DNA from 3 places in the Virgibacillus halodenitrificans genome. Region 2 is predicted to be linked to each of the others. Evidence: riboswitches for the same ligand, from Rfam matches in the RefSeq annotation. Region 2 holds a riboswitch; each other region holds the start of a gene.

Region 1 (6,729 bases), 1.3 Mb from region 2:
GTCTGCAGCTTGTAACTTCTTATGTAGTACTTCTTTATCCAATGTAAAAGCCGGTGGTTTAAGCTGATAATAGGAAATATTACAATCCTCAACGCGGCATGCCGTTTCGTATTCCGAAAAAGCCGGCTGGGCAATAAGAACGTTTTTACCATGAAGAAAACGGGCGATCAATGTAATCAGCTCAGCAGCGCCATTTCCTGGTAACAGGCTTGCAGGCTCTACCTTTTCCTTCGTGGCTATTTGTTGCTTCAATTCGGTATAATGCGGATCTGGATAATCATACACCGCTTGCAGCCAGTCCTGCCAACATGCTTGAATGGAAGCTGGCGTGCCTAATGGATTGGTATTTACACTGAAATCAATAATGGTGGCTGGTGCTTCCATTCCTAAAGCTGTATACAGATGCTGTGTGTTAGCTCCATGTGCTGGTAAGTGCAATGCAGCCCCCTCCTATCCATAACAAGATAAAAAACAGCCAAACCGTATGTGTCATGATGCGATTCGTCTGTATAATATGTTCTTTTTGCAGTTGGTGAATGGCTTGTCCCATCCGTTCACGCTCTGATTTTATTCCTTTATAATAATTCACACCACCAAGCTGAACACCAAGAAGGATTGCTACAGCTGCTTCTCCCCAGCCACTGTTTGGGCTTGGATGCTTCTTCGCTTCCTGTCTAAGCTGCGATAATGCCTGTCTTTTTAATAGTATGTTTGAACGATTGGCCATCATCATGCAAAAGCCTGTTAATCTGCTGGGGATCCAGTTTACAACATCATCAAAACGGGCCGAAGCCCAGCCAAAATAAAGATACTGATCATTTTTATACCCAACCATGGAGTCACATGTATTCACTGCACGATACGCCATGGCCAGCGGTGCACCACCAATACATGCCCAAAATAGTGGTGCAGTAATACCATCACTACAGTTTTCTGCCACCGTCTCCACTGTAGCTCTCGTAATTTCACCTTCATCAAGATTCGCTGTGTCTCTGCCAACAATCATAGAGACACGCTGCTTCGCCTTCTCCATGTTGCCATCCTTCAGTGGTTGATAAACACCAAGCGCAGCTTCCTTCAACCCTTTTTGAGCAATCGTTGTAGCAATAAGCATTGCTTCTACTGCGATCCCTAAAATATTATGTATCTGATAAGCAGCCAGGACAATGCCCCATGTAACAAGGAAGACGATTACTAAAATAAGTATAAGCAGGACGGTTCCCTTTGCTTTACGATGTTTTCCTTTGTTAAGAAATCGCTCCAGCCGCAAAATAAGCGAGCCAATCATTTTCACCGGATGTGGCCATGTTGGTGGATCGCCAATGAGCCGGTCAATAATCAGGGCAAATGTGATGCTGAGTAAATGATGCAGAATCATAATTTCCCCTCTTTTTATAATTTTTGAGTGCTTTTTTTGTTTCTGTATAAACACTCTTTCCGATCAATTCTCCCAGCTCGGTTGCTGTTCCCGCATAGGGCAAATCTGCACCTGATTGTGTTGCAGCAATTAATATACTGTCTGTTGAGGTTCCAGTAGCAACTGTATTTGTACGTTTATCCCGAATATCCAACTCTTGAAGCACTTTTGCCTTTGCCTCAGTTGCTGTAATCACAGCCTGAATAAATGCTTCTTCAGATAGCTTTCCATTTATAAAAATCCAAGTGTTAATCGTACCCTGAGGAGTGGAACCGGCAGCTGCCTTTACTTCTGTACTATCCGTAGCGTTACCGACACCCGCTGTTACAACCGTTAATAACGAAAAGTTCTCTTTTTCCCAGCTTCCATAAGCTGCGTCCTTTAGTTGAACAGCTGTCATCATGCCGACCGTTTGTGACACGTCAAAGGCATGCTTTTCCAAATATGCATGCATATCCTCATGATGATCGGAACAATCATAGTCTTTAGATACATGGCGATTGACAAACTGCTGATGCCAGCCAATCCCTGCCCCACAAACACCGGAAGATAACGTGCGTAATGGTTTCGGAGAACGTAGTGCAACATGATCCTCCCCACATTCAAGCATGGAAGCATTGATGATAACCTGATGCTTCGCAGTATCCTCATATTTAGGCACAAGATGCATCTGTGGCTTCGCTATTGTCGGATGGGCATGCTTTTTAATATCTGTTCGGTATACATCCTTTAACATCGCCTCGGTCACGACGCCATCCGGTGCATGTAAGGCCATTGTCTTTCCTTGTGATAATAATAGCAGCCGGTCACAATACAGGCTCGCAAGATTTACATCATGGAAAATAGAAATGACAGTTAGCTTTTGCTCGATTGCCCTTTGCTTCAATAAATCCAATAATTCTTTTTGATAGGCCAAATCCAAATGGTTCGTCGGTTCATCAAGCAACAAAATCTCCGGTTCCTGGGCCAATGCCTGAGCCAAAAACACCCGTTGCTGCTCCCCACCAGATAGCTCCTGCACAGACTGATCCTGGAAGGAGATAATTTTTGTTTGCTGCATCACTTCCTGAACAACCTGTTCATCAGCTGCTGTCCATGTCTGGAAAAGCCCTTTATGATGTGCATACCTTCCCAATGCTACTGTTTCCTTTACCGTATATGGGAAGGCATGTGATGTAAGCTGTGGCAGGACAGCCATTTTTTTGGCAAGCTCCTTTCGTGAAAAATCACCTATATGTTGCTCGCCAATCGATATGGAGCCCTCTATACATGGCAGCAACCCACTAATCATTTTTAATAGTGTTGTTTTGCCGCTTCCATTCGGTCCCAATATACCGAAGAACTCTCCTTTGTCTACAGAAAAATGAATGTCCTGGACAATCGCTTCTGCATCATACCCTCCGGAAACGTGATCAAGATGCAACATTACAAACCGCCTCTACTTCCTTTTCGTTGTTTAATTAAAATCACCGCAAATACCGGTGCTCCAATTAATGCGGTAATCACACCAATCGGCAATAGACGTGGGGAGATGATCGTCCGGGATACTAAATCGGTTAAAATCAAAAATCCTGATCCCGTAATAATGGATAAGGGAAGTAAATGGACATGGTCCGGTCCCCATAAAAGTCGCGTTAAATGTGGAATCACCAGCCCAACAAAACCAATGGCTCCTGAAACAGCAACAGCAGCACCTGTTAATATCGATCCAGCGGCTAAAATAATCATTTTTCTTTTTTGCACATCAACACCTAAATGCTGTGCCCGTTCCTCTCCAAACGACATGGCATTCAACTCTTTACTGTTGATCATAAGCAAAAGGGCTCCCACAATAAAGAACGGAATAATAATACCGACATAGTCCCACCCCCTCATGGATACACTACCAAGCAACCAGCCGACAATTGCTTCCAATTGGTCACCTGTAAGCGCAATCATCAAGGAAATAAATGACCCTAAAAAAGAACTGAATATAATCCCCGTTAAAATAATTGTCTCCACCCGCATTGTTTTTTCCACTTTACGAGCAAAGAACAGCACAATCAAAATGGTAAGCAATGCTGTTGCAATACTGAAAACCGGTAAGGTATAGAGACCTAAGAAAGGTAAACTAATGTTGAAAAATATAGTAATCACCGCACCAACAGATGCTCCTGAAGATACTCCAAGAATGTACGGATCTGCTAATGGATTTCGCAGCAAGCCCTGAAAAGCCGCTCCTGCAATTGCAAGAGAGGATCCTACCAGACCAGCTAATAGCACCCGAGGTAAGCGAATTTGAAAAATGATATTTTCATACATCGGATCCACCTGATCGGAAACCGGGAAATGGAACAGATGGGCTGCTATCACATGCACAATATCCCCCACCGGCACTGTCACACTGCCAACAGATATGGCAGTAATGGCGGCAGCGATAAGGAATAATATGGATACGGCATATGCTATTATATATTTACTCTGCAAAAACGTCCGGATAGACAACCTTCGCAAGCTCCTTTGCACCCTCAACTAAACGTGGACCTGGGCGGCTAATCAAGTCTGAATGAATATCATATACAGCTTCGTTTTTTATTGCAGTAACACTATCCCATCCATCACGACTCAATACGGACTCCTCGGCATTTTCCTCGTAATGACCATATGTAGTTACAATCACATCCGGATTAAGCTTTACAATCGACTCTGGATCGATTTGCACCCATCCGTCTTGTTCCTTTGCTGCATTTTCTGCATGGATGATCTGCAATAAATTATCGAAAAATGTATTCTTCCCAGCAGTGAAAATTTCTGGGGCAGGAGATACTTCAAAGAAAACAGATTTACGATCTTCCTCACTAACCGTTTCTGCCTTCTCTTCCAGACTCGCAAACTCGTCTTTCATGTTACCGACAATATCCTCTGCTTTTTCCGTAGTACCAGTGATGTCTCCAATTTGTTGAATGGATTCGTATGTCTGATCAACATTCTGTGCATCTGCAACGACAAATACGTTAATCCCTGCATCACGCAGCTGCTGCAGCCCAGCCTCTGCATTATGTGCACTGGAAGCATGTGCAAGCACAAGGTCTGGCTTTAGACCAATGATTTTCTCAATATTTAATTCCATTCCACCGATTTTTTCCTTTTCCTGTACGGCTTCCGGATAATTATCATGATCAGATACGCCAACAACCTCTTCATCTAATCCTAGCGCAAAAGCAATTTCCGTATTACTTGGAATTAATGATACAATGCGTTCCGGCTTTTCTTCTATTGTTACTTCTTTGTCAATTGCATCTGTTAAGGTAACTGGAAAATCACTTTGCCCGGTTTCTTCTGTTTGTTCTGTGTTTGTTTCCTCGTCTTTCGTTTTGTTCGAAGCATCGTTGTCACCAGAATCACCTGACCCGCAACCGACCAGAAGACCAAGTGTTACGATTAATACAAATAAAAATGATAAAAGCTTTTTCAATCTGTTCTCCTCCTTTAAGTTATATACCTGTGAGAGAAATGATTATGTAAAGGATGTGAACGTGCAAACTATCTTTTCTGCCAATGTGAACCCCCACATACGGCTCATTTACCCAGTCATTATTTCCTAGGAAATGAAAAAAACATCTCCAAGAAATGAAGATGAATGGTAAAAGAAAAGGTTTTAATAATATGCATACCTGTTCCTTTACACCTTCCTATTCCTCGTAGGCTGTGGTGCATCGGGGTAGCAGGCAGGTCTCCTGGCTTATGGTCAACACTCGCTATGTCCCTTCCCATACTAACGTACAGTGGTAACACACAGCTAGCTCGCAAATACAGTGGCGGGACCGCGTTGGCTTCTCACCAACTTCCCTTTTTACGATTTCTAAACAGAAATCACCTGCACCCTATGAATAAGATTGTAACTGCCTTCATTATACATTTTTTTGTGGGGCATGTCATTTTATACAGGAGGAGGAACGAAGAATTTCTTGGTTAAGGGGACTACAGTTTTACTATGGCTTGAATTAGCATCTCAGGCTAGTGCACTTCTAGAGTATACGTAAGGATATTCTTACCGACAAATAGGACATCATTATTAGCCCACAATTTATCTATAAAGTTACTCTTGCATTGCTATGGTATTATAGTGTACTATATAACCATATAACAAACTTAAAGGCGATGGTAGAATGACTCAACATTTTAAATCCGATAAACCAATCTTTTTACAGATTCGAGAGAAAATAGAAGACCAAATTGTTCAAGGCACTCTAAAAGAGGGAGAACAAGCCCCCTCCACCACTCAACTGGTTAATTTCTATAAAGTTAACCATGTTACCGTCGCAAAAGGGATAAACCAATTAGTTGAAGCTGAAATCCTTTTTAAGAGACGAGGAATAGGCACGTTTGTCACAGAGGGAGCTCAACAGAAATTGCTGCAAAAAAGGAAAGAAACCTTTGCTTCTGTTGATTTGCGAAATATGATTATAGAGGCTGAAAAACTGAATCTTTCTGAAGAGGAATTAATTAATTTGATTAAGAAAACAAAGGAGGAGCTCCATAATGAGTCATAAACTCGAAATTAAAAAGATCTCTTTAAAATATGAAAACCAAAATACACTGACAAATGTTTCTACTGTATTGGAATCCGGTAACATTTACGGTCTTATTGGAAGGAATGGTGCTGGAAAGACATCCTTGTTATCCCTCATTGCTTCTTATCATCTTCCTACATCAGGCACCATCATCTATGATGGTGAAGCACTCTTTGAGCATGCTGTACACACAAAGGATATTCACTTTGGTTACGATCGTGTTTATCAAGATGAAATAGTTGAAAAAGCAAACAAATATCTTGAATCGGTTCATCTACATCGTCCTTATTTTGATAAGGCCTATGCAGCCAAGCTTATTAAGAAGTTTAAGATTGATCTGAACAAACCGCTCAGTAAATATTCAAAGGGAACGGTCGCCGCTTTTCACGTCATGCTTGGGCTGGCAAATCGTACACCAGTTACAATTTTTGATGAAGTTTATTTAGGCCTGGACGCTCCAACCAGAGAAATGTTTTATGAGGAGCTATTAGAAGAACATAACAGAAGTGAAAGGATGTTTATTCTTTCTACGCATTTAGTCTCTGAAATGGAACACTTATTTGATCATGTACTCATCCTTCACGAGGGCCAGCTCATCGTTGATGAAGACTTCGAAACGTTCACAAGCAGAGGCGTTAAACTAATTGGAGATGAAAATTCTGTGGATGAATTAACTTCCAACAAACACATTTTGCACACGGAAAGCCTTGGTCGAACAAAGGCCACAACACTTTATGGCGGATTTACGGAGGAGGAGTG
Region 2 (6,729 bases):
TCTACGTGCTTTTGTCTAGCCGCATTTTGTTTCACAGACCAACGTTGATCGACAATATATGCAGAACGGCGATAAATATCGTACGTACGATGATCTAATTCTGGTGCCGTAACAGGAATCTTGAAATCCTTCTTTTCTTCGTTGTAAAAAGCTTTAAATACAGGATCAATACTAGCTGTAGAACCGGCAATCATCGCTGTTGTAGAGTTTGGTGCAACAGCCATTAAATAGCCATTACGCATTCCGTTCTGCTTTACTTCTTCTTTAAGTCCTGTCCATTTGTCACTCGTATACCCTTTATTGGTGAAGTATTCGCCCGTTTGCCACTTACTGCCTTCATATACAGGATAGGAACCCTTTTCTTTACTTAATTCCATACTGTTTTTAATGGTTAAATAAGCAATTTCCTCATACAACTCATCAGCGAAATTCACTGCTTCGTCTGTCTCCCATTTAATATTCTTCTTGGCAAGCAAATGATGCCAACCGAATGTACCTAAGCCGATAGCTCGGTATTTTTGGTTTGTTAATTGTGTTTGCTTAATTGGCAATGTATTTATATCTATTACATTATCCAACATACGTACTTGGATTTTTAACAAACGATCAAGCACACCATCGGGAACAGCTTTTCCCAGATTAATTGAGCTTAAGTTACAAACAACGTAATCACCAGATTTATATTTTTGCACAATCGTGTTTTCATTTTCTACAAATTCTTCTATAAATTGCGTTGGAGATTGATTTTGCGTAATTTCTGTGCATAAATTCGAGCAATAAATAATTCCTTCGTGTTCATTACTGTTCTGACGATTCACTTCGTCACGATAAAACATGAAAGGCGTGCCTGATTCAAGCTGTGATTTCATTATCCTTTTCATAATAGAAATAGCTGGCACCTTTGTTCTGGAAAGATTCTCGTTTTGAATACATGCTTCGTACTTTTCGCGCCATGTTCCGGTGCCCTTTTCTTCATCATAAAAATCTTCCAACGAGAAGCCCATTACCTGTCGTACTTCATGTGGGTCAAAAAGATACCAATCGCCCCGCTTGTCCACTTGTTCCATAAAGTAATCAGGCAAGCAAACCCCTGTAAAAATATCATGGGCGCGCATTCTGTCATCTCCATTATTTAGCTTCAGATCAAGAAATGCTTCAATATCTTTATGCCATGCATCTAAATAAATGGCAATGGCTCCTTTACGAGTGCCCAGCTGATCCACGTTAACAGCTGTATTATTCAGTTGCTTAACCCAAGGGACTACCCCACTGGACATACCTTTAAATCCTTTAATAGCACTTCCACGGCTGCGGATTTTACCCATATATACACCAATTCCGCCACCATTTTTCGACAGCTTGGCAATATCTGTATTACTGTCGTATATAGATTGAAGACTATCGTCGACCGTATCGATGAAACAACTGGATAACTGACCATGTGTTTTTCCGGCATTCGTTAAAGTAGGGGTAGCCACTGTCATATAAAGGTTGCTAAGTGCCCAGTATGCCTCCTGGACAAGTTGTGCACGTTGCGCCTTATTCTCATCCTGCATTAAATACATAGCAATTATCATCCAACGTTCCTGAGGTAACTCCATTACATTCTTATTGTGATCTGTAGCAAGATAGCGACTTGCTATGGTATGTATTCCTAGATAGTTAAACAGCAAATCTCTTTGTGGATCAAGCTGCTTTTCAAAAGCTTCAATCTCTTCTTTATTATATTTATTTAATAGGTTAGTAGCATAAATTCCTTGCTCCGTTAGCGTACTAATTAATTTATAAAAATTGCCATAACGTAGATGCACATCAAAGTCCCGGTTTTTGGCAGCTTGACGATATAGCTCCTCAAGAAAAATTCTGCTGGCAAGAAACGTCCATTCAGGTGCAGATTCGTCAATATTTTCTAAAGCATTCTTAACTAAAATATCGGTTATTTTTTCCAAAGAAGTATCTTCTTGAATTGCTCTCAATGATTTTTCAATATACTTTTCCGTATTTATGGGTAATTCTTTTGCTGCCCGATTAATCCATTCCATTACCTTTTCTTCGTAATCCAAATTCTTTGTTATCATGTGAAACCTCCTCAAAAAAATAATACCGATATACTGTCACCTTAACCTTTAGTGCAATAAAAAAACCGTTCTCCTCATATTAGGAACGGTCAAAACGACAGAACAGTGCTACTTAAACTAGCATCCATCGTTTCACCTTCTCTAATCCCGGAGAATGGAAACTACAAGTTATGGCAGGTATCCTGACTTTTGGTCTTTCTACTAGAGTCCTTCCCATTTGCTCAATAGACATCTCAAACAGTGGAATCATCTCGTTCGTCACAATTACAGTTGCGGGTACAGTTCCAGAATTTCACTGGATTCCCTTTTAAACACGAATGGTGTAACCATAACCAAAACACTATATATAGTGTTAATATTATATTTAGTTATCGATATATTGTATCTATAGACTATCATAGGTAATGAAGTTTATCAAGAAAAATGTAGATAAATATATACTCAAAAATAAAGAATTTAATATTGAAAGCTTTCTAGTCTGCTAAAGAATTGTTTTATAAATTCATAGAATAATTTTTCCGTTGGCAGCAGTTGTCGTTCTGCGGGGATAACTACACCCACTGTACGAGTTACATCTGGTTCCTTAATGGGAATTTTCACTGTAGAACGTGGTAAATGATCAACAAGCGTAATTTCAGGAACCAACGATACACCAAGTCCAGCAGAAACCAGTCCCTTAATGGCATCAATATCCTTCCCCTCAAAAGAAACTTTAGGGGAAAATCCAAGCTGTCTGCAAGCCTTTATGATAATATCGTGTAATACAAAGCCTTCTGGAAAAAGAACAAAGGAATCGTCCCTTAATTGATTAAGATGTAATGCCTTTTCCTGGGCAAGTCTATGTTGTTCTGGTAATAATGCAACAATTTTCTCTGTAAATAGAATAGAGTGCTTTAATCTTTTTTCATTAAGTGGAACAGGTCCAAGCAACGCTATATTACTTTCACCTCTAATTACAGCATTCTTTAAATCATAATATGAACCTTGATTCAATTCAAATTTTACATTTGGATATTGATTTCGAAAAGCAGAAATAGCAGTAGGTAGAATATAAGCCGCCAAGCTGCTCGGAAAACCGATATGAATGGTACCCCTTTGAGGATCTGTATATTCTTCTACTACTTGTACCCCATCATCTATTACGTTCAATGCTTGCTCCATATGATCAAGAAAAACCCTGCCAATAGGGGTCAATCTTACATTCCTGCCTTCCCTGATAAAAAGATTAACACCAAGTTCTTCTTCAAGATTAAATATTTGTCTACTTACTGCAGACTGTGCAACATGAAGCGCATCAGCAGCCTCTGTAACATGCTCACGTTTGGCAACTTCAATGAAATATTTTAATTGTCGTAGTTCCAAATTTAACCGCCACCTTTTATTAATCTCATTATAGCATTAATTATATCTAATATTCATATTGTTAAGATGAATTAATTCAGGTAAAATAATAAACAGAATATTCATTAATTCGGTTGGATTTTCTTAGCGATAATTTGAAGGAGGTTGTTGATGCCTTTATGAGTCTAATTAAAGAGAAAAAGGTTTCAGATGATAAATCAAGCGTAGAGAATGTAGAAAATTACTTAGAAGGACTTTATAAGCGTGTTCTTGAGCGAAATCCCAATGAGGGTGAGTTTCACCAGGCAGTTGAATTGATCTTCCAATCCCTCTCCCCTGTCCTCATTAAAAACCCTATCTATATTGAAAAAGGCATTTTGGAACAACTAGTTGAACCTGAGCGCGTAATTACCTTCCGTGTTCCATGGGTTGATGACAATGGGAAAGTCCATGTGAATCGTGGTTTCCGTGTTCAATTCAATAGTGCACTGGGCCCGTACAAAGGTGGGCTTCGTTTTCACCCATCGGTCAATTTAAGTATTGTGAAATTCCTAGGTCTGGAACAAATTTTTAAAAACTCACTAACCGGTCAGCCTATAGGTGGAGGTAAAGGTGGAGCTGATTTTGATCCAAAAGGAAAATCAGATAATGAAATTATGCGCTTCTGCCGCAGTTTCATGACCGAGCTTGCGAAGTATATCGGACCTGATGTTGATATCCCGGCTGGAGACATTGGCGTTGGCGCTAGAGAAATTGGTTATATGTTTGGCCAGTATAAGAAAATCCGCGGGACTTTTGAAGCTGGAGTACTAACAGGAAAGGGATTAAATTATGGCGGCAGTCTTGCCAGAAAAGAAGCGACCGGTTACGGCACCATTTACTTTGTAAAAGAAATGCTGAATAGTGCGAACCTGACTCTTCAAGATAGTACAGTTGTCGTTTCAGGATCTGGTAATGTGTCTATTTATGCAATGGAAAAAGCATTAGAATTCGGTGCAAATGTTGTTGCTTGCAGTGATTCCAGTGGATATATTTACGATCCGCATGGAATTAATCTGGATACAGTGAAGCAGATTAAAGAGGTGGAGAGTGGACGAATTGCCGATTATGTTGCAATTCATCCTAACGCTGAATTTGTAGATGATTGTTCTAAGATTTGGACTGTGCCTTGTGATATTGCTCTTCCGTGCGCAACACAGAATGAGATCGACGAAGCTGATGCAAAATTATTAATTGCTAATGGTGTTAAAGCCGTTGCAGAGGGGGCTAACATGCCTTCCACAACAGAAGCAATTGATTTATTCCTTGAGAACGATATTTTATTCGGACCTGCAAAAGCAGCTAATGCAGGAGGAGTAGCTGTTTCTTCTCTCGAGATGGCTCAGAATAGTATGAGAATGTCATGGACATTTGAAGAAGTAGATATGAAATTACAAGAAATCATGCAAAACATATACCAAAATTGTGTGGCAGCAGCCGAAGAATATGGCTATCCCGGTAACTTAGTTATCGGATCAGATATTGCCGGATTTGAAAAGGTTGCAAATGCTATGATTGAACAAGGTGTCGTATAAATTAGTTTAAAAAAGTGCTTAACCGAGTGGTAAGCACTTTTATTATGGAATATAACTAAGTCCGATAAATCTGCTTTAAAATATATGTTAATATTTTTCCACGACTTATAATAGCCATTAACCCAGAACCGCTCGATCACTTTCGAATTGCTCACCTCTTATACGCTGGAACTCGCGTAATAAATCTTCCACCCTTAAACCACGCTTCGCCTTTCCGCTTACTTCAAAAATAATTTGACCTTTATCCATCATTACCAAACGATTACCTAAATCCAAGGCTTGCTGCATATTATGTGTAACCATCAGCGTAGTAAGGCCTGAATTGGCGACAACCTCTTTTGTAAGCTCTGTTATTAACGCTGCACGTGAGGGATCTAAAGCAGCTGTATGTTCATCTAACAACAAAATATCCGGGTCAGTAAAAGTGGTCATTAAAAGAGATAATGCCTGCCTTTCTCCACCTGATAAAAAACCTACTTTCGCATTCAATCTGTTTTCCAGACCAAGGTTCAGTGTCTTTAATCGGTCTCGGAACATCTCTTTCCTTTTTTTAGTTACACCAAATACAAGCTTTCTTTTTTTATTACGCGCATAGGCCATTGCCAAATTTTCTTCAATTGTCATCGAGGGGGCTGTACCTGCCATTGGATCTTGAAATACACGTCCGATAAAGGCGGAACGTTTGTATTCCGGTAAATGGACAACCTGTCGTCCATTGATTAACACATCTCCAACATCAGGGTATAGATTACCGGAGATAGTATTCATCAAGGTTGATTTTCCTGCCCCATTGCTTCCAATTATAGTAACAAAATCTCCCTTTTTAAGATTGAGGTTTATATCTGTCAATGCCTTCTTCTCGTCTGGAGTCCCTTCATTGAAGGTAATGGAAATATCTTTTAAATCCAACATAGTTACGCCCCCTTTGCATGTTGATGAAGTTGTGCTCGTTTCTGTAAACGACGCTGCTTTTCTTTTCGCGCGTGTACTATTTTAGGTGTAATTAATGCTGCTATTACTATAAGAGCAGTCATTAGCTTCATATCTCCTGTTTCTACAAAGTCAAAACGCAGAGCAACTGTTACGATCATACGATATATAATAGCTCCCCCGATTACCGCAATAGTCGCCCTGGCAACGGTTTTGGTACCAAATAATGCCTCACCAATAATTACGGAGGCGAGCCCTATTACAATCATACCTATCCCCATTCCAACATCTGCAAAGCCTCCAAGTTGAGCAATTAAAGCACCAGCAAGAGCTACCAATCCATTGGAAATTCCTACACCAATGATTGTCAGATTATCTGTATTTGCTGATAAGCTGCGAATCATACGTTTGTTGTCACCAATCGCTCTTAGTGCTAAACCAATTTCTGTCTTAAGGTAAAAATCAGTTACTAATTTTATAGTGATTGTAATTACTAGCATAACGATTAAAAAGGCCCACGTGCTTGGCAATCGATCCGCACCCATCGCAGTTAATAAACCATTTAAGGCCTGGTCAACACCGGTATTACCCCAAATCGTTTGCAGTTGGGTGAAAATGGTTGTTTCATTTAATAGCGATAGAGTAGGCGTATCCATGATCCTTAAATTAATGGAATAGAGTGCAGTCATCATCAGAATCCCTGCAAGCAGGGCGTTAATTTTACCCTTTGTATGCAATAAACCGGTAATACATCCTGCAAGAAAACCTGCTCCAATTGCAAATATAGTAGCTATAACCGGTGGGAC
Region 3 (6,729 bases), 1.4 Mb from region 2:
GGCTTCACGATTCCATCTGTTATCGTTTTAATTGTTTTCGCTCTACTGTACCAAACCTTCACACTAGATGATGCCAGCTTCATCCATAGCTTAAAAATTGTTGCCGCTGCTGTCGTTCTTCATGCACTCATTGGCTTAGGGAAGAAATTAACACCAGATAAAACACGACTGGCAATAGCGATCATAGCTGCAAGTATTATGCTGTTATATCCTACCGCATGGATGCAGATTTTAATTATTTTAGGTGCAGGACTTGTCGGTTTAAAATTATTTACCCATCAGGCAGGAACAAATGTACAGCCGTTTCATGTAAACATTTCTAAAAAACTCGGGTTGACTTCATTAGGTATACTAATAAGTCTACTTATTTTGTTGCCAATCCTAAATAGATTTACAGATAATCCACTTGTTACGATATTTGACACTTTCTTTCGAGTAGGTTCGCTTGTATTTGGTGGTGGGCATGTTGTGTTGCCAATGATCGAACGCGAACTGGTTCCAACAGGCTTTTTAACAGCTAATGAATTTTTAGCTGGATATGGAATGGCCCAAGCAGTTCCAGGTCCATTATTTACCTTTTCCAGTTATCTTGGAACAATGATGGAAGGTGTGTTAGGGGCTGTAGTAGCAACAATAGCAATATTTCTCCCATCCTTTTTGCTTATCATTGCAGCATTACCTTTTCTTAATGAATTGCGGAAACGTGCTAGCTTCCAAGGGATTCTTATGGGAGTCAATGCGAGTGTTGTAGGTATTTTACTAGCTGCATTTTATGATCCGGTAATCAAAAGCTCTATTTTATCTGCCTCTGATTTCGCTCTTGCTGTTATCTTATTCGGTTTATTAAATATCTGGAAAGTGCCAGCATGGCTGATTGTAATTCTCGGTGTAGTTGGGGGATACGTTTTACAGGTTATTACAATATAAAAAATCTCCTGCGTGTGCTTCATAAAGAAACAAATTCTCAATGTAAAATTCACAGGCAAATGTAATAATTCTTGCTTTAGACGTTCTTCTCAATTAGTCTGCTAAAATATAATTTGAAAAGAATATTTAACGGACCAGGAAGGAAATGCATATGCAAACAAAAGAACAACTGAGAAAAATCACACCAAGTCATGATCCGTGGGAAGCGTATATGGATGTAAAGGACTATGGGGAAATGACACTGACTAATGTGGAATTTACAACAACAACATTGTGTAACATGCGTTGTGCCCATTGTGCGGTTGGTTATACACTAAGCCAAAAAGATCCGGAGGCTCTGCCAATGGAGCTACTGGTTAAACGGTTGGATGAAGTCCCACATTTGCGTACCCTGTCTATTACGGGTGGTGAACCGATGATGTCAAAGAAATCGGTGCGAGACTATGTTGTTCCATTATTGCGATATGCCCATGAACGTGGGGTTAGCACACAAATAAACTCAAATTTAACCCTGCCTTATAGCCGGTATGAAGAAATTATTCCGTACCTTGATGTGCTACATATCTCTCACAACTGGGGGACAGAAGAAGAATTTGCCGAAGTTGGGTTTGCCCGTATGGAGCGTAAACCAACAGAGGAGAATAGAAAGAAATACTTTGCACGTATGGTGGAAAATTCGCAACGACTTGCGGCAGAAGGTATCATGGTATCAGCAGAAACAATGCTGAATAAGTCCACTTTTCCTTATTTGGAAAAGATTCACAACCATGTATTGGAGATGGGTTGTGCTCGGCACGAAATTCATCCAATGTACCCTGTAGATTTCGGTAGTGCGTTAGAAACGTTAAGCTTGAAGGAAATGCGTACAGCTATCAAGCGACTGTTGGATGTGCGAGATCCTTCTACATGGATGTTATTCGGTACGCTTCCGTTTTATCCGTGCAGCAGTGACCAGGAGGATATGGAGCTATTACAGCGGATGTACAAATCCAACAATGTAACGATACGTAATGATCCTGATGGCCGCTCTCGCTTAAATGTTAACATTTTTAATGGCGATATTATTGTGACAGATTTCGGTGATGATGATCCCGCACTTGGTAACATACAAGATACAAAACTGGAAACCGCCTATGAAAAATGGATGGAGTCTAGCACTGCGAAATCAATCAATTGTCATTGTCCAGCAGTTAAATGCTTAGGCCCCAATATTTTGGTGAAGAACACCTATTACCAAGAGACCGACTTTACAAAGAGAAAAGCAAATATTTCTATGTAAATGGTGGTAAAAAATAATACACATTATTTCTTCGAGTGTTTTGTTGCTGAATAAAAATAAAATGCCCAACCAATCCATAAGTGATTGGTTGGGCATTTTTGACAAGAAAAAAGTGTTTAAAGAGATTAATCATCATGGCAAACGCTTTGTGCCATCTTAATAAACTCGTGTGCTGCGGGACTACGCTTAATATCTCGAGCAAAGCTTATTACAATATGGCTTTTAAATGCGGGGTCAGTTAGTGGGTATAAATTATCCTTTTGACTTAATGAAACATTTTCCACAACAGATTGCGGTACAATGGTTATTCCTATGCCACTATTTGCAGCGCATTTCCCAGCCTCGTTTTTATAAGCTTATCAATATGCCACCTGCAAATTTAGACTAATCAAAACCCAAGACCATGAAAGATAACTCTCCATATAAAATCATCCTTCTGATACTACCCAATGTGATCCCATCCCTTACGCTTCTAGTTAAATTTCCTCTTGGAATTAGAACGCAAAAATGGAAAGGAATGAGGACATGAAAACTGCTATGGTAGAAAGAGAAAGGGAGGGAAGGGGTTATGGATCAACGTACTATTGGTTTACAAGAAGGAGTCGCACTATATATTGCTACAATATTAGGGTCAGGTGTTTTATTTTTGACAGGTGTGACGGCTTCTCTTGCAGGACCAGCATCGTTACTGTCATGGACAATTGTGATTTTACTTAGTTTTCCTCTGGCTTATTCATTTGCATGTCTAGCCAGGAAATACCCTGATGCTGGAGGTGCAGCAACATTTGTAAGAAAATCATTCGGATTTCATTCTGGAAATATGGTTGGCTGGTTCTATTTTGTAACTGCTGCTGTCGGACAAACGATTGTATCTTTGACAGGTGCATTTTATTTTAGTCAGGCATTTGATCTTTCTGATTTTTCGAGGGTATGGATCGCCATTTTGATCTTGGTAATTGCTGGTCTTGCCAACTATAATGGAATGAAAGTAAGCGGAAAAGTTGCATTTATATTCAGTACAGCTTTATTTCTACTACTTATTCTAACTGTTGTCGCTTCTCTTCCCTATATAGATTTAGCCCATTTTCAGCCGATAGCCCCAAATGGATGGTATTCGGTGGGAACAGCTATAACAGTCATTTTTTGGGCGTTTTTCGGATGGGAGGCTATTTGCAATCTTGCTCCTTATTTTAAACGTCCGGATAAAATCATTGTGAAAAGTACGATGATAAGTGCCGTTATTGTAGGCATTCTCTATGTGGCATTAAGTTTTGTTACTGTCGCTACACATACGTATGGAAGTCTTCAACATAATCTCTCGCCAATTGGCGTGTTGATGGGAGAAACTATCGGAGTGGAGGCACAGCTTATTACAGCTGTGGTGGCAGTCCTCATTTGTATTGGAACCTCTAATGCATTTGTAGCAAGTTTGACTCAATTGGGGTATTCGTTAAGCAGAGATGGGGCGTTTCCAAAGATATTGTCTGTCGTGCATGCTCGTACCCAAGTGCCAAGAAGAATGGTTGCCTTTGTGATATTATTTGCTATAGGAGGCGTGTTGATGACGGAGGTTTTGAACATAACGTTTCAGGACCTGCTCTTTATTCCTACTTCACTTGGAATTTTTGTTTATATTTTTTCTATGGCAGCTGGCGTAAAACTCCTTACAAATCGCAGCCTTGCTTGGTGGTCTTCTTTATTATCACTTCTTCTATGTATAGGTGTGCTGCCGTTCTTTGAGTTGTTCATTTTTGTTCCGGTGATTGTTATTGTTTTTTATGCATTGTATATGACTTATAGGAAAGCAGTAAATCAAAGCTAAAAAGTGTGTGAATCGCTAGCGTTTTACAAGACCAAACTTGCACAATTCAGAGGAGGGGATACGCCTATGAAAGCTGCACTGACGAAAGCTCATATGTGGAAAGCAGCAGTTGCTTGTGATCATAAATATGACGGTGAATTTTTCTATGCAGTAAAAACAACAGGTATCTTTTGTCGGCCATCATGCAAATCAAAGACTCCAAATTATGAAAATATATGCTTCTTTCCTAATGCAGAAGAAGCTAGAAAAGAAGGCTTCCGCCCATGTAAAAGGTGTCGGCCTGATTTGCTGGAGAATACATATGATCCACATCTGGAAATTATAGAAGATACCAAGAAGTATTTACAAGAGAACTATGCCAGTAACATAACGATAGCCCAGCTAGCGATGCATGTTGGTGTTAGTCAATACTATTTAAGTCGGACGTTTAAAGAAAAGACAGGCTACACACCACAGATGTACCTCTCCACCCTCAGAATACAAAAAGCCCAGGAATTATTAGTAACTACGAAAGAAAATAGTACCGAAATTTGTTTTCAAGTCGGATATCAGAATTTCTCCAGCTTCTACAAGCAATTTAAAAAGATATGTGGCTGTTCCCCAAGATGTTTTAGAACGGAAAAAGGGAGGAAGGGCAATTGAAAAGAATTTATTGGAGCAATAGGACATATGAAAGCTGGACCTTGTATCTTGCAGCTACTGAAAATGGCCTTTGCTATGTTGGCTTTAATGTTCAAGGATTAGTGGATTGGGTGAAAGCAAAATTGCCAGCATATCAAATAGAACAAAGAGATGAGGAAATTCAACCATATGCCAAAGAGCTTGAAGAATATCTTAAAGGAGAAAGGACCTTTTTTACATTTGCTTCCGATATGCATGGAACCAAATTCCAATTAGCTGTTTGGAGGGAAATAAGAAACATCACCTATGGACAAACAAAAACCTATTCCGAGATTGCAAATCAGCTCCAAAAGCCAACAGCTATTCGTGCAACTGCAGCTGCGATAGGTGCAAACCCGCTACTATTTGTTGTTCCTTGTCATCGGGTTATTGGTAAAAACGGACAATTGACTGGATATAGAGGAGGACTAGAACGAAAGAGGCAATTAGTACTAATGGAGAGTCGGCAGGACTAGGGTAGCAGGCAGCCGTAATCTTTAACCATGGTCTTATATATCTTTTGTACCTTTACTTCATCCATTGACTCTATTATAATTTGAACTAATAGAATAGTGAATGAGAGCAGTAGGTGCCTATATGGGAGAATAGGGAATGAAGTGAGAATCTTCAGCGGACCCGCCACTGTGAAGGGGGTTCTATTAGAAATACCACTGGAAGTTATTCTGGGAAGGTTAATAGAACGACACCCCTGAGCCAGGAGACCTGCCTTTTGCTTCCAGTTATAGATGATGGAAAAGTCTGTAGTTTATTTGTACATGGAATAAACTGCAGGCTTTTTTATTTTTGATTATAAACCAAAAAGGAGAATTGAAAATGCAATTATTACAGAAAACAATTGATAGAATTGAGAGTTTAGATAAGGAATTGATGGCTAGGGCAAGAGTGAGAGTGGATAACTTGATAAAGCCAATAAACAGTCTTGGGAAGCTGGAAGAACTAGCTGTACAATTAGTTGGGATTACAAGAAATTTAAATCCTGTGTTGGATCAAAAAGCAATAATCATAATGGCCGCAGATCATGGAGTTTACGAAGAAGGAATTTCCAGCAATCCACAAGAAGTAACCTTAGCCCAAACCTTACTATTTCCGAAAAGTGTAACAGGAGTGTGTGTTATAGGAAGGACTGCTGGAGCAAAAATAGTTCCAGTGGATATTGGTGTGAACGGAGTAATTCCAGATGATGCTGGGGTAATGAAAAGAAAAATAAAAAATGGGACGGCTAATATGACAAAAGGGCCTGCTATGACTAGGGAAGAAGCCATTAAGTCAATAGAGGTAGGAATTGAGATGGTTAACAAGGAAGTTGAAAAAGGAATAACTGTGATTGGAACGGGTGAGATGGGCATTGGTAATACTACTCCCAGTACCGCAATATTATCTGTTTTAGGAAATTATGCCCCTCAAGTTATAACTGGTAGAGGAGCTGGCGTTGGTGAGGGTGGTATCGCACACAAAGTGGAAATAATCGAAAAAGCGATTGCAGTAAACCAGCCAAACCCGCAAGATCCCTTGGATGTACTATCAAAGGTAGGTGGATTGGAGATTGGCGGCATGGCAGGCGTGATGCTTGGAGCAGCTGCGAATCAGATCCCAGTAGTCGTGGACGGCTATATCTCAACAGTTGCTGCTATCCTTGCAGCTTCTATAGAGCCTAAAGCAAAGGAATACTTTATCGCCTCACATGCTTCTGCAGAAACAGGTGGACAGATGGCAAGCGAATTTTTGGGGCTTAAACCAATGTTGTACATGGATATGTGTCTTGGAGAAGGTTCTGGGGCAGCTTTATCATTCCCTATTTTAGATGCTGCAGTCAGTATGCTGAAAAATATGGCTACATTTGTTGACGTCGGAATGGAGATATAAATCACATTGAAATAAGTATGTCACCATTAGTTTAGTTTACAATAATCAGGCATGTGGTATAATAAGGATAGAAAAACATAACATAGTAAAAACCGCTCCATGCTGTCACATGGAACGGTTCCAATAGACCAACCCCGACAAGAGGGGAAGGCGCATT

What was found. Region 2 has a riboswitch for cobalamin ahead of BME96_RS17640 (ribonucleoside-diphosphate reductase subunit alpha). Riboswitches for the same ligand answer to the same signal wherever they lie in the genome.
Region 1: it holds a riboswitch for cobalamin, as region 2 does, so the genes downstream of both, BME96_RS05450 (ABC transporter substrate-binding protein) here and BME96_RS17640 (ribonucleoside-diphosphate reductase subunit alpha) in region 2, are expected to answer to the same signal.
Region 3: it holds a riboswitch for cobalamin, as region 2 does, so the genes downstream of both, cobT (nicotinate-nucleotide--dimethylbenzimidazole phosphoribosyltransferase) here and BME96_RS17640 (ribonucleoside-diphosphate reductase subunit alpha) in region 2, are expected to answer to the same signal.

What each region holds. Positions count from the first base shown of each region.
Region 1 is NZ_CP017962.1:1,051,883-1,058,611, reverse strand. It holds gene cobD (threonine-phosphate decarboxylase CobD) at 1-438, opposite strand, end outside; gene cbiB (adenosylcobinamide-phosphate synthase CbiB) at 413-1,378, opposite strand; gene BME96_RS05460 (adenosylcobinamide amidohydrolase) at 1,332-2,843, opposite strand; gene BME96_RS05455 (FecCD family ABC transporter permease) at 2,843-3,910, opposite strand; gene BME96_RS05450 (ABC transporter substrate-binding protein) at 3,873-4,871, opposite strand; cobalamin riboswitch at 5,107-5,292, opposite strand; gene BME96_RS05445 (GntR family transcriptional regulator) at 5,566-5,949, shown strand; gene BME96_RS05440 (ATP-binding cassette domain-containing protein) at 5,939-6,729, shown strand, end outside.
Region 2 is NZ_CP017962.1:3,577,845-3,584,573, forward strand. It holds gene BME96_RS17640 (ribonucleoside-diphosphate reductase subunit alpha) at 1-2,042, opposite strand, end outside; cobalamin riboswitch at 2,234-2,424, opposite strand; gene BME96_RS17645 (glutamate biosynthesis transcriptional regulator GltC) at 2,535-3,440, opposite strand; gene gdhA (NADP-specific glutamate dehydrogenase) at 3,599-4,993, shown strand; gene BME96_RS17655 (ABC transporter ATP-binding protein) at 5,111-5,905, opposite strand; gene BME96_RS17660 (ABC transporter permease) at 5,908-6,729, opposite strand, start outside.
Region 3 is NZ_CP017962.1:1,153,545-1,160,273, forward strand. It holds gene chrA (chromate efflux transporter) at 1-927, shown strand, start outside; gene yfkAB (radical SAM/CxCxxxxC motif protein YfkAB) at 1,079-2,206, shown strand; gene BME96_RS06130 (APC family permease) at 2,775-4,028, shown strand; gene BME96_RS06135 (bifunctional transcriptional activator/DNA repair enzyme AdaA) at 4,095-4,670, shown strand; gene BME96_RS06140 (methylated-DNA--[protein]-cysteine S-methyltransferase) at 4,667-5,164, shown strand; cobalamin riboswitch at 5,259-5,433, shown strand; gene cobT (nicotinate-nucleotide--dimethylbenzimidazole phosphoribosyltransferase) at 5,523-6,572, shown strand.